One region of the uncultured Chitinibacter sp. genome, then DNA from elsewhere that is predicted to be linked to it. Evidence: predicted binding sites of a transcription regulator. Region 1 holds the regulator's gene; each other region holds the start of a gene.
What was found. Region 1 encodes FNR, which switches genes on or off when oxygen is low (the NO sensors DNR and NnrR bind a similar motif). Its sites were predicted from a motif close to TTGATNNNNATCAA; they were not measured.
Positions count from the first base shown of each region.

Region 1 (3,150 bases):
AGCACGCTATCCCGCCCACCGTTAAATCAGGCGAGAATACCGCGCTTGCGTCACCGTTGTCCGCAAATATCGATCAAACACCATGGCAATCGAACGGATCAGCAACCGGCCTTTGCCAGTTACAAACAGACCATCAGCCTCGATCTGCAGCAAACCATCTTCGACGAGCGGCGCGAGCAATTGCAGCTCGTCAGCAAAATAGTCGGCAAAAACGATCATATAGCTGACTTCAATCGCCTGAAAATATAGCTCGAATTGGCACATTAGCGCCTGAATCACCGCCCGGCGAATCACATCATCGCGATTCATCGTCAGGCCGCGCTGCACCGGCAACTGCTGCACATCGACCGCCTGATAGTACTCTTCCAGCGTTTTTACATTCTGGTAGTACTGCCCGCCCACCTTGCCAATCGACGACACGCCAAAGGCCAGCAAATCACAGTCGGCATGGGTAGAGTACCCCTGAAAATTGCGCTGTAGCCGCCCACGGCGCTGCGCCACGGCCAGATCATCATTCGGCAAAGCGAAGTGATCCATGCCAATCAGCACGTAACCCGCCGCCAAGAGATCGCGAATGGCGTTTTGCAGCATATCCAGCTTATCGCTGGCGGAGGGCAATTCGGCCTCATTAATCCGCCGTTGCGGCATAAAGCGCTCGGGCAAATGAGCGTAGTTGTAGAGGGCGATGCGATCCGGACGCAATGTCAGCACTTGCGCAATGGTCTCAGCGACGCTGGCCACGGTTTGCTTGGGCAGGCCATAAATCAGATCGACACTCACCGACTTAAAGCCATGCATGCGGGCGGCTTCAATCACAGTGCGGGTTTCTTCTTGCGATTGCACCCGATTCACGGCCTCTTGCACCGCGGGGTTGAAATCTTGAATACCCACACTCATCCGGTTAAAACCCAGCTGCGCCAAGGTGCGGATCATCGACTCGCCCACTTTGCGCGGATCAATCTCGATGGAGTATTCGCCAGTCGGCAAGAGCTCAAAATGGCTACGCACCATCCCCAGCAAGCGCTCAAGCTGCGCTTCATTTAAAAAGGTGGGCGTGCCGCCGCCTAAATGCAGCTGACTGACCCGTGAGCGCTGTGGCAAGGCCTGGGCATACTGGGCTAGTTCGCGCCCGAGATAATCCAGATACACATCCGCTTTGCTGGTGTCTTTCGTAATAATCTTGTTACAGCCGCAGTAATAACATACGGTATTGCAGAAAGGGATGTGAAAATACAACGATAGCGGATTGGCTAGCGCGCCGGGTAAGCGTTGTTGTAATATCTGCTCCAGCTGAGGACTGGTCATGGCTTGCGTAAAGCGATCCGCGGTCGGATAAGACGTATAGCGCGGCCCTTTGCCGTCGTAACGCACGATCAGCTCGCGATCAAATTCGATTTGGCCGCTCGGGTGCGGATGCTGGCTTGTTACAAATGTCATCGTGACTCTACTCCGATTCTACCCCTGCAGAATAAGAGCTAGCCTAATCCTCTGGTTTGATTAAAATCAATTCATCGTGACGGCGCATGCGGTAATTAGCACGCGCTAGCGGTACAATGTTTCCCTGTTTTTGTTTTCTGGTGAGAAGTTGATGATTTCCCCCATCCAAGTACGCGACATGACCCCACGCCATCTGCGCAATTCATGTGTTAACTGCAGTTTGCGTGAGCTGTGTCTGCCCATCGGCCTCTCCCAGGATGAAATGTCAGAGTTAGATAAACTGATCACCCAGGCCCGCCCGATTAAACGTGGCGAGGCGCTGTATCGTGCTGGTGAACCATTCCGCTCGCTGTATGCGGTGCGTCTGGGCTTCTTTAAAGCCAGCGTGATTTCTGAAGATGGCCGCGAGCAAGTCACCGGCTTTCACATGTCGGGCGAATTGCTGGGCATGGATGCCATCAGCACCGATGTACACACTTGCGATGCCATCGCCCTGGAAGACAGCGAAGTGTGCGAGCTGCCTTTTAGCGACATCGAAGACCTCTCGCGCGATGTGCCACTACTGCAACGCCATCTACACAAGGTAATGAGCCGCGAAATCGTGCGCGATCACGGCGTGATGCTATTGCTGGGCAATATGAAGGCCGAAGAGCGCCTCGCGGCATTCCTGCTGAACCTGTCACAGCGTTTCGCCGTGCGCGGCTATTCATCCAGCAGCTTCCATCTGCGTATGACGCGGGAAGAAATCGGTAGCTATCTGGGCCTGAAACTGGAAACCGTGAGTCGTACACTCTCCAAATTCCAGGACCAAGGCTTGATTAAAGTGCAAAACCGCTTAATCGAGTTGGAAAACATCGACAGCCTGAAAAAACTTTTGAACACCTGTCACGACGAATAAAGCACCACCGGGGGTATCATGCGCCAAGCCCATTTGATTGCCCCCTCTAGTCTTATACCCCTAATAGCCAGCCGATTGCACTGGCAAACTCCGCGCCAAACAGCCTTCTGCCTGCACCCGCTCAGCCAACAGCTACCCAGCATCGCCACGGATGAAGCAATTTTGCTGTTTCATCCTGGCTCCCCCTATCTGCAGCAACACTATCCTGAGCATCCGCTGTGCGAAGTCATCATCGTGCCCAGCCCTCTGGCCGGCCTGCACGGCTTTATGCTGGCGGCCAGCGGCGAGCATGCCGCGCTTGAGCAATCTGCCGAAATACTGGATCTGCTCGCCCCCGTGGCCAATGGCTGGCTGCACCTCGGCCCGCGCGGCTGCGGCGGGTTTATTCAGCAGATCTGGCAGACGCTATTGCCGCCCTCGCAAAGCGCCGAACAGCAAGACTGGCAAGCCATCCTCAGCACATTGCAACAACCCAACCCGTTTCAGCAGCAAGGGCCACTGCTAACGGCACTGAGCCATCAGCTCTTGCAACAACAGCTGCAACTATCCACCCTGCGTGGCCTCGCCCATCGCTTTCTGCAGGATTTTCCACCTGCAGCATTTCATGCACATCACCCACAGCTTGAGCAGGCCTTTGCGCCATTAATTAGCAACGAATACAGCCCCACTCACCAGCTGGCGCAACTACTCAGCCAGCAATAAGGCGAGCAGCCTCGCTCAAGCTCTTACAGGCGCAAACAAATAAAAAAGCCACCCGAAGGTGGCTTTTTTCATTACTCAACTACTTATTTGCTTTTGATGGTGTAGAGCGGGGT
Region 1 is NZ_CAMFLP010000001.1:501,102-504,251, reverse strand. Features, by position in the region: gene QV747_RS02340 (sulfite exporter TauE/SafE family protein) at 1-5, opposite strand, end outside; gene hemN (oxygen-independent coproporphyrinogen III oxidase) at 22-1,437, opposite strand; gene fnr (fumarate/nitrate reduction transcriptional regulator Fnr) at 1,589-2,335, shown strand; gene QV747_RS02325 (hypothetical protein) at 2,354-3,037, shown strand; gene QV747_RS02320 (PTS glucose transporter subunit IIA) at 3,121-3,150, opposite strand, start outside.

Region 2 (3,150 bases), 290 kb from region 1:
AGCTGTGATTCACCCTGCTTAGCCCGCCATGCCATACTCTTCTGTGCAATTAGCCGAAATTCTTGGCGCTTTTTCCTACGCGCTAGACATGACCGAAGGGCAGCCGCAAGGGCATTGCGTGCGCTGCTGCTGGATTGGCATGCACATCGGCCGGCAATTAGGGATTGCCGAGCAAGCGCAGTGGGAGCTCTATTACACCCTGCTACTCAAAGATCTGGGCTGTAGCAGCAATGCAGCGCGCATTTGCGAGCTGTATCTCACCGATGATCAATCGTTCAAGCGCGACTTTAAGCTGGTGGGCGGTAATCTGGTGCAGGTGCTGGGTTTTGTATTTAGTCATACCGGTCAGCATGAAAGCTGGACGCGCCGACTGAATGCCATTCTCAATATCATGCGTAATGGCGATACGATTGCCAATGAGCTGATTCAAACTCGCTGCGACCGTGGTGCGCGCATAGCCCGGCAGCTACGCTTTCCCGAACCGGTGGCGCTAGGCATTCATTCGCTGGATGAGCATTGGGATGGCAGCGGCCGGCCGGAGCAACTAGCCGGTACGGCCATTCCCTTGTATGCGCGGATTGCGCTCCTAGCGCAAGTGGTGGATGTCTTTCATTTCTCGCATGGGCCCGCCGCCGCTTTGGCTGAAGTTGAGGCGCGTGCGGGCAGCTGGTTTGACCCCAATGTGGTGGCGGCTTTTCGCGAGGTAGCGGCCGACCCGTCGTTCTGGCGCATGCTAGCCGAGCCGATGATTGCCGAAGCCGTGCTGCAGCTCGAGCCTGCGCAGTTTAGCCTGCCGCTGGATGATGATTATATGGATGCCATTGCCTCGGCCTTTGGCCAAGTGGTGGATGCCAAGAGCCCCTTTACTGCTGGCCACAGCGAGCGGGTGGGCTTTTACGCCGAAATGATCGCGATTGAATTAGGGCTGGATGCACAGCAGCGGCAATGGATTCGCCGCGCAGCATTGCTACACGATGTGGGCAAGCTGGGCGTGAGTAGCGCGATTTTGGAAAAACCGGGCCGGCTCACCGCCGACGAATTCCTTGCGGTGCAACAGCATGCGCGACTGACGGAAGAGATTTTGAGCAAAATCGTGCATTTTCGTGATCTGGCGCGGGTGGCCGGCGCCCACCATGAACGGCTCGATGGGTGTGGTTATCCGCGTGGGCTCGCGGCGGACGAGATCGCGCTGGAAACCCGCATTATCACCACCGCTGATATTTTCGATGCCATCAGCGCCGAGCGCCCCTACCATCCGGCCAATACGCCCGAACATACCCTGCACCTGATGCAACAAATGGTGGGCGATGCGCTCGATCCGCTGTGCTTTGCCGCCTTGCAGCAAGTGGTGGAGCGCGAGCTGGCCGGGGAGGGCGCCGCCACTGCAACCTGAGCGCCACAACGCGCACTATCCTTCGTGACAGTTTGATGTAGGTCAAAGGCCGTTTTGTCGGGCTGGGCAGTATGCAGGCTTGAGCGACTGGAGATTACAACAATGAGCAAACTGATCGAATGGAACGATGCCCTGTCGGTCGGCATTCAAGAAATCGACGAACAACATAAAGTACTGGTGGATTTGCTGAACGAGTTGCACGACGCCATCCGCCAGCATCATGGCCGCGAAGCTTCGGTAGAAATATTAGGGCGGCTGGTGGATTACACCCGCATTCACTTTGCGGTGGAAGAGAGCCTGATGCGGATTTTGGGCTACCCCGAGTATGAAACCCATAAAGGTCATCACGAAGATTTGATCAGCCAGGTGAATACCTTGCAGCAGCGGATGCGGGAAGGTGAGGCCATTACCTTTGAATTGCTGCATTTTCTGCGCAACTGGCTCACCCATCACATCATGGAAGGCGATCAGCGCTATGTATCGCACTTCTTGTCGCGCGGCGTACAGAAAACCTGGGAAAAGAAAAGCTGGTTTGGCCGGCTGTGGTCGTAAGCCCGAGCGTCGGCTAGCCGGAATGCCGTGTTAGCCTTGCGTGCAGCGACTCTGGTGGAGGCGTGTTGCGGGCACGGTTTAAATTGGAAGAGGTGCGCCAGATACATGCTCATGTATCTGGCTGCAGGCTAGATCAGTATTTGCGTGTAGCCACATACTCCCCAGCGTGGGCGGCAAAAAAATCAGCAGTGCTGGGGTAACGCAGCCGCCAGCGTAGTTCACGCTTGGCGCGCTGATTGCTGAGCTGCCGTGATTCATTTAAGTACGACAGCATGGTGGGCGAGAGCTGGGTTTGCGCCTCGGCGCGGCTGATGCGCGCGACGCGCGGCAGGCCGGTAAAGTCGGCCACCTGATCAAACCATTCCCCCATCGTATGGGGCGCATCATCGACGATGTTATAGCTGCGCAGCGGTCGGCCGCGAAACAGCGCCAGCACCATGGCCTGTGCCAGATCGGCGGCATGAATATGATTACTGAGGCTGTCCTCGCTGGCCACGATGCCTGGTTCGCCACGGGCCAGCCGCGCGGTGGGTAAACGATCGAGGGCGTAAATGCCCGGCGCGCGTAGCAGGCTCACGTGCAATGGGCGGCCTGCGCGGCCTTGTCGGCGAGCGGCAGCGCGCCAGCTTTGCTCGGCCCATTGCCGGCGGCGGGCGCGTACGGTGCGCGCTAATTGCCGGCTACTCTCGGTGAGCCAGCGACCCTGATGATCGCCATACACACCGCTGGTGCTGATGTAAACGGCGCGGCGGGGGGGCTGTGCTAAAATCGCCCTTTGGCGATGCGGCGTGCGTGGTGCCTGGCGGCCTTGCCGCGGGCGTAGTAAGGCCGCGAGCAAGTGCTGGGTGCGTGGTTCACCAGCCGCTTCGGCCGGCGGAGCACTATGTAGCCAGTAATCGGCCAGCCCAGCCAGGCGGCGCAAGGTACGCGGGTGATCCAGATCCGTGCGAATTGGATACACGCCTAGGGTATTGAGTGCTAGCGCTTTATCTGCGCTGCGTGCCGTGGCATACACCTTGAAACGACGTTGCAGCCATGGGAGAGCCCGCTGCACAACATCGCCACAACCAATGATTAACAAGCGTTTTTTTCGCACTTGTCGGACATCCAGAAATAATGAGTAAACAACTTATCATCGAACCATCAGGCCAGCAACTGAGTGTGTTTGACGGCGAGACCCTGCTCGACGCCGCGATGCGTGAGGG
Region 2 is NZ_CAMFLP010000001.1:214,839-217,988, forward strand. Features, by position in the region: gene QV747_RS01000 (HD-GYP domain-containing protein) at 29-1,393, shown strand; gene QV747_RS01005 (bacteriohemerythrin) at 1,496-1,945, shown strand; gene QV747_RS01010 (NAD-dependent epimerase/dehydratase family protein) at 2,079-2,999, opposite strand; gene QV747_RS01015 (CDP-6-deoxy-delta-3,4-glucoseen reductase) at 3,062-3,150, shown strand, end outside.
Region 2: a site for FNR is predicted at 1,426-1,439, ahead of QV747_RS01005 (bacteriohemerythrin). Genes of this name have one in related genera too.

Region 3 (3,150 bases), on a different contig from region 1:
CTGCCAATTGTCTTCGGCAATCCCCAGCGGCGCAAACGCGGGCACCAGCTGCTGGCCAATCCGCGCCAGCACGGATTCTTCGGTATTTTCATGCCCGAAGGTGCCCTCGGTATTTACCGAATTCAGCAGTGACAGCACCATCACCATCGGCACAATCATTTTGCCGGCATTGAGCACGAAATCGCGCAGCCGATCCCAAGCGCGGCGACATACCGTGGCCAAGGTTGGCCGATGATAGAGCGGCAATTCCATCACCAAGGGCGCGCCATCGCCTGGCAGCAGGCTTTTACGCAGCAAAAACGCCGTCAGCACCGCAGCCACCAGCCCTGTGAGATAAAGGGCAAACACCACGCTTTGCCCATTGCGCGGGAAAAACGCCGCAGCAAAGAGCGCATACACCGGCAGGCGCGCACCGCAAGACATAAACGGCGCCATCATCGCGGTCAGAATGCGATCACGGCGGGTTTCCAGTGTACGGGTGGCCATAATCGCCGGCACATTGCAGCCAAAGCCGATCATCAGCGGCACAAATGATTTACCCGGCAAACCGAGCGAGCGCATGGCTCTATCCATCACAAAGGCCGCGCGCGACATATAGCCCGAATCTTCGAGTGCCGACAAAATCAAATACAGGCAGCCCACCACCGGAATAAAGGTCGCCACCGTTTGCACGCCGGCGCCCAAACCCTTGGCCAGCATCACCACCAGCCATTGCGGCGCTTGCCAGTGGGTGAGCCAGTTACCCAGCTCATCAACAAAAATAGCGCCAAAGCTTTGATCGAAGAAATCAATAAAGGCCGAACCGAGATGAATGGTGGCCAAAAACATCAAATACATAATGCCCAGAAAAATCGGCAAGCCCAGCCAGCGATTGAGCACCCAGCGATCAATTTGCTCGGTCACATGCCGTGACACGCGGCCCTTATCGGTGCGCACCTGGGCGCACAGCTGATTGGCAAAACGATAGCGCGCATCGGCAATCAGAATATCGGCGTCTAAATTCAGCGCCGTCACAATCTGCTGCTGCCATTGCTGCACGCTTTTACGTAGCGAGGGGCAAAGCGTTTCGGCCAGATGATCGCCCTCGAGCAATTTCAGCGCGAGCCAAGCGGGGCTGAGATTTTGCGCGGTGTGGATCGGCGCCACTTCCTGCGTTAGGGCGGTGACCGCTGCGCTGATTTCGGCCGGCAAATCCAGCTGCATACCCGGCGCGCTGGCTTGCTGGGCAAAGATGGCTTGTTTGAGCTGCTCGATGCCGCGTTTACGGCTCGCCGAGATTGCCAGCACCGGGCAGCCAATCCGCTCGGCCAGCGCCAACGCATCAATCTCGATGCCCTGCGCTTCGGCCACATCCATCATATTCAGCACCAGCAGGGTGGGTACGCCCAGCTCGAGCAATTGCGTGGTGAGGTAAAGATTACGCTCCAGATTGCTGGCATCGACAATATTGACAATAAATCGCGCCGCACCAGACAAAATGTAATCGCGGGTCACTTGCTCGTCGGCCGAGCTATCCGGCGCCGCATTCAGCGAATACACGCCGGGTAGATCGACGACTTCTACCTGCTGCGGGCCTTGGCGCAGCTGGCCGCTTTTGCGCTCGACAGTCACACCGGGCCAATTGCCGACTTGCTGCCGGCTGCCGGTCAGGGCATTAAACAGCGTGGTTTTCCCGCAGTTCGGGTTGCCCAAGAGCGCAATGGTAAATGGGGTGCTCATGCCGCAACCTCCAGCAAGGCCACGGTGAGCATGGCGGCTTCATGCTTACGCAGAGTGAGCGTATAGCCGCGGATGATGATTTCGTAAGGATCGCCCAAAGGCGCCACCCGCACCACCTTAAACGCGGCGCCCGGCGTGACCCCCATGGCCAATAAGCGTTGCCGGTAACTGCGATTGCCGGGGGCAAAACCGGCGATGGTGCCGGCTTGACCGGCGCTAAGCTGAGCCAATTGCATGGCAGATCCTTTCTGATACAGGGCAGCATTCACTATAGGGTATGAATGGTAATGAGAATTTGCCGCACATCAAGAAGAAATGAGAATGGTTAACAATCTTTAACGCAATGCGTCCCGCGCGCAACGCGAGCGAAAAGCACAGAATTGCTGCGCCATAGCCCCAGCCGCAACAAGGGGGCGTAGCTCAAGGGGCCGAGTCTAGGTCGCTCAGCCCCGCCGCACGGCCTGGCACGGCGCTCAGCGCTAGTCAGCTCACCGCACAGCGCACGGGCTTAATGGCCCCAATCGATCCATGGCTGAAACACCAGCACTGGCGGCCGGGCTTGCGGCTGGCCCGGGCGAGCCTGCTGCAGTAATTCATACAAGCGGGGTTTGTTTTGCGGCACCAACATCAAGGCATTCTGCCCGCGCTGATCTTCCTGCAGCACATCAGCCCCAGCTTGCAATAAACGCAGCACGACAGCTTCATGGCCATTGGCCGCAGCCTGATGCAAGGCCGTACGCCCATCATGCTTGCACAGCGCCACTTCAGCGCCAAAATCAAGCAAGACCTCCACCACCGACAAATACCCGGCGGCAGCGGCCAGCAAGAGCGGGCGTGATAAGCGCCGGCTCGGCGGATCCACCTCGGCCCCGGCCGCAAGCAAAGCTCGCGCCACTTCGGCGTGGCCCTGCATGGCTGCCAGATGCAAGGCCTGATAGCCATCGGCATCGGTTTCACCCAACCCGAGGCCTTGCTGGATATCGAGTAAACGCTCCACTTCGGTCAGCCGGCCCATAAAGCTGGCCTGCATCAGCGGGCTCCAGCGCACTAAATCCTGCTCTTGTGGCATGACAGTGGCTGGGCCATCGTGATAGATCGTAGGTGTATACGCCGCGACTGCTTTCATATGCTGGCGTTGACGCAAATACCCATCAGCGTAGGTTTGCGTATTGGCTTGCTCACGCTCGCTGGCCCATAAAGCCTGCTGTTTGGCGCATAAATCGGCATACACAATCGAAATGCGCATCAGCTCCTGCGCAGCCGCGGCGGACAAGGGCGTGGCCGTCTGTTGATCGGCAGTAAGAAAAGCCAGCAGCTCATCGCCCAGCGTTTCCTTACCCCAGCGCTGCACAATCCGTGCCACCAAGGTGGGCTGCTCTTGCTGCAGGCGCACAGGAACCAGTTCGGGATAACCAAGTTGGTGCAATAGCT
Region 3 is NZ_CAMFLP010000011.1:101,172-104,321, forward strand. Features, by position in the region: gene feoB (Fe(2+) transporter permease subunit FeoB) at 1-1,719, opposite strand, end outside; gene QV747_RS12905 (FeoA family protein) at 1,716-1,955, opposite strand; gene QV747_RS12910 (ankyrin repeat domain-containing protein) at 2,228-3,150, opposite strand, start outside.
Region 3: a site for FNR is predicted at 2,015-2,028, ahead of QV747_RS12905 (FeoA family protein). Genes of this name have one in related genera too.

Region 4 (3,150 bases), on a different contig from region 1:
TCACGTGGATGAACGCTTCGTAGCAGCTGAAGAAGCCGTGACGACCGGTCAGGTTGTATGCTTCGAGCCAGCCTTGGCAAGTGTGCTCAGACAGAATTTCCATCACACGACCATCTTGTTTCAGATTGTCGTTGTTGTTCACACCGTCCACTTCGAAGTGGTTAGCCAGCCAGTTTTTACCTGAGTACTCAATGGTGGCGTTCCAGCGATTCGATGCAGTTTCATCTGGGCCGAAGATACGGAAGTTTTTCTCGGCTTCGTTTTCTTTCATCACGTCAGCCAGGAAGTTACCCATTACACGGGTCATTTCCGCATTCACAGTACCTGGTTTGTCAAACTTCACTTCGTAGTTACGGAAGTCTGGCATTTTCAGGTCTTTCGACACTTGGCCATGCACAACTGGGTTGCTACCGATCCGTTTTTGACCTTTTGGTGCAATCGCTACCAGCTCTTCTTTCACAGTACCGTCTTCATTGAAGAGGGTATTGATTTGGTAAGATTTCAGCCAAGTTTCCAGGTTTTGAACGTTTTCGCCATCGATATCAGAGAATGGCACCTGGTGGCTGCGCCAGTAATCTTCGACTTTCTTGCCTTTGATTTCTTTCGGGCCAGTCCAGCCTTTTGGCGTGCGCATGATGATCATTGGCCAACGTGGGCGAGTGATCATTTTGCCGGCAGCCAGTTCTTCTTTAGCTTTAGCGCGAATCGCGGCAAATTTGTCCATACACAAGTCCATGGCAGCAGCCATTTCTTGGTGGATGTCGTTAAAGCTTTCTGGTTTTTCGTTGAAAGTTTCAGTTTTCAGTTCAACGAAGATCGGCTCGTAACCGTAACCGGTAAACAGGGCCGTAACTTCTTCTTTATCCATCCGCGCCAGCAGCGTCGGGTTGGCGATCTTGTAACCATTCAGGTGCAAGATTGGCAGCACGAAACCGTCATTGATCGGGTGGATGTATTTAGTAGAGTGCCAAGAAGCCGCCAATGGGCCAGTTTCAGCTTCACCATCGCCCACCACTGCGAACACAACTTGATCTGGATTATCCAGCGCAGCGCCGTAAGCGTGAGATACTGAGTAACCCAGCTCGCCACCCTCGTGCATTGAGCCTGGGGTTTCTGGGGCTACGTGTGATGGGATGCCACGTGGGAAAGAGAACTGTTTGAACAGACGCTGCATACCGGCTTCGGTGCGGTCGATGTTCGGGAAGAACTCTTCGTAAGAACCTTCAACCCAAGTGTTGGCTACGAAACCAGGGCCACCATGGCCAGGGCCAGTGATGTAGATCGCGTTGATGTCGCGGTCGTTAATCAGACGGTTAGCGTGCACGTAGATGAAGTTCAGACCTGGTGTAGTACCCCAGTGACCCAACAGACGTGGTTTGATGTGTTCACGTACGAGCTTTTCTTTCAGCAATGGGTTATCCAGCAGGTAGATCTGACCAACTGAAAGGTAGTTGGTTGCCTGCCAGTAACGATGCATTTTGTCGAGCAATTCTGCAGATAACGGTTGTTGAGCCACGATACACCTCTTTTCTAGGTTGTGTTGAGTGTCTGAAGTGAGGAGCTTTTGTATCTCCTTACCCGATGGAGCCAGTATACGTAGCCCGTTCTGCCGGCTACTGATACAAATCAAAAACTGCGTTGGCAACTACCCTAGCGGGCTGCGAATCGTTGATACAACGCAAAAAACCGGGCTCTGCGTGTAATTTTGTTACCGTCTGGGCGGCTTATTCGCCGCGCGCAAACAACAAAATCCGATTTTCCCTCCATCTGCACCACGTGTTCTGCACGCTATCGCTAGCGCGCAGGGCAGCGCCTACTGAGCGTGCCATCAGCATATTACAAGACCATAACAAGCAAACTCAACGGATTATTAACACAAATCAATCGCAATACTGACACACAACAAAAGTAAGCCGACTCGCCTGCCGCCCAAACACAAAAAAGCCCGCCAATGGCGGGCTAGATTGCTGATAAACCCCACTCGCGAAGCGAGGCCCCCCTCAAGGAGGGGGCGGGAGGGGTGGGAATAGAACATCAAGGCTGCAGTTTCAAAGCCATATTGCCTAGACTCGGCTCTACCGAGACTTGAAGAATGTGGCCCTGCCACTTTGTCAGCAGCCTGAGCCCGCCAATGGCGGGCATGGGTTTACCACATGCCACGGCTAGCGTGGCATGTGGTACTTAGTAATGGAAGAACACCAGTGTCATCAAGATATACACCGGCAGCAGGCAGCTCACCGACCAAGCCATATACCCAAAGAAGCTTGGCATTTTTACGCCCCGATCTTCGGCCACCGCTTTCACCATGAAATTGGGCGCATTGCCGATATAACTCATCGCACCCATAAACACCGCACCGGCGGAGATGGCCATTAGCGTACTGGCCAGTGGGCCCATCATATGCGCGGCATCACCGTGCGCCAGATTGAAGAACACCAGATATGTTGGGGCATTATCCAAAAATGCCGACAACAGCCCGGTGAGCCAGAAATACATCGCATCATGCGGCGTACCGTCGGGGTTGCTCACCAGCTGCACCAAACCTGCCATGGCGCCGGCCGAGCCGGCCTTCAAAATCGCCAGTGCCGGGGCCATGGCGACAAAAATACCGGCAAACAGCTTGCCCACTTCCTGCATTGGGCCCCAATTAAAGTCATTGCCCGCCCGCACTTGCGCCGGTGTGATTTTCAGCGACAGCAAGGCCACGGCCAGCAAGCCCAGATCACGCACCAGATCTTGCAGCGCCAACTCCACCCCAAACACCGACCATCCCAGCCCTGGCCGCCACATCCCTGAGAGCAAGACCAACCCCACAATCGCGCCCAGCAGCCAGAAATTACGCTTGCCATAGATTTTCAGCGCGCTATCTGGGGTTTTATCCACCGGCAGTACGCCTTCTTTGGTGAAGTAATGCCGATCCAGCAGGTAAAACAGGCCCAGCAGCAAGGCGGAAGTGAACGCCACAGGCGCGGCCATATGCTCGACCGTCCACATGAAATCCACTCCTTTCAGAAAACCCAGAAACAGTGGCGGATCGCCCAGCGGCGTGAGGCCACCGCCCACATTGGCCACCAAAAAGATAAAGAACACCACCACATGCACATTATGCTGGCGGTTATCGTTGGCCTTTAGTAGCGGGCGGATCAGCAG
Region 4 is NZ_CAMFLP010000002.1:63,954-67,103, forward strand. Features, by position in the region: gene QV747_RS04110 (phosphoketolase family protein) at 1-1,645, opposite strand, end outside; gene QV747_RS04115 (sodium:proton antiporter) at 2,182-3,150, opposite strand, start outside.
Region 4: a site for FNR is predicted at 1,871-1,884, ahead of QV747_RS04110 (phosphoketolase family protein). Genes of this name have one in related genera too.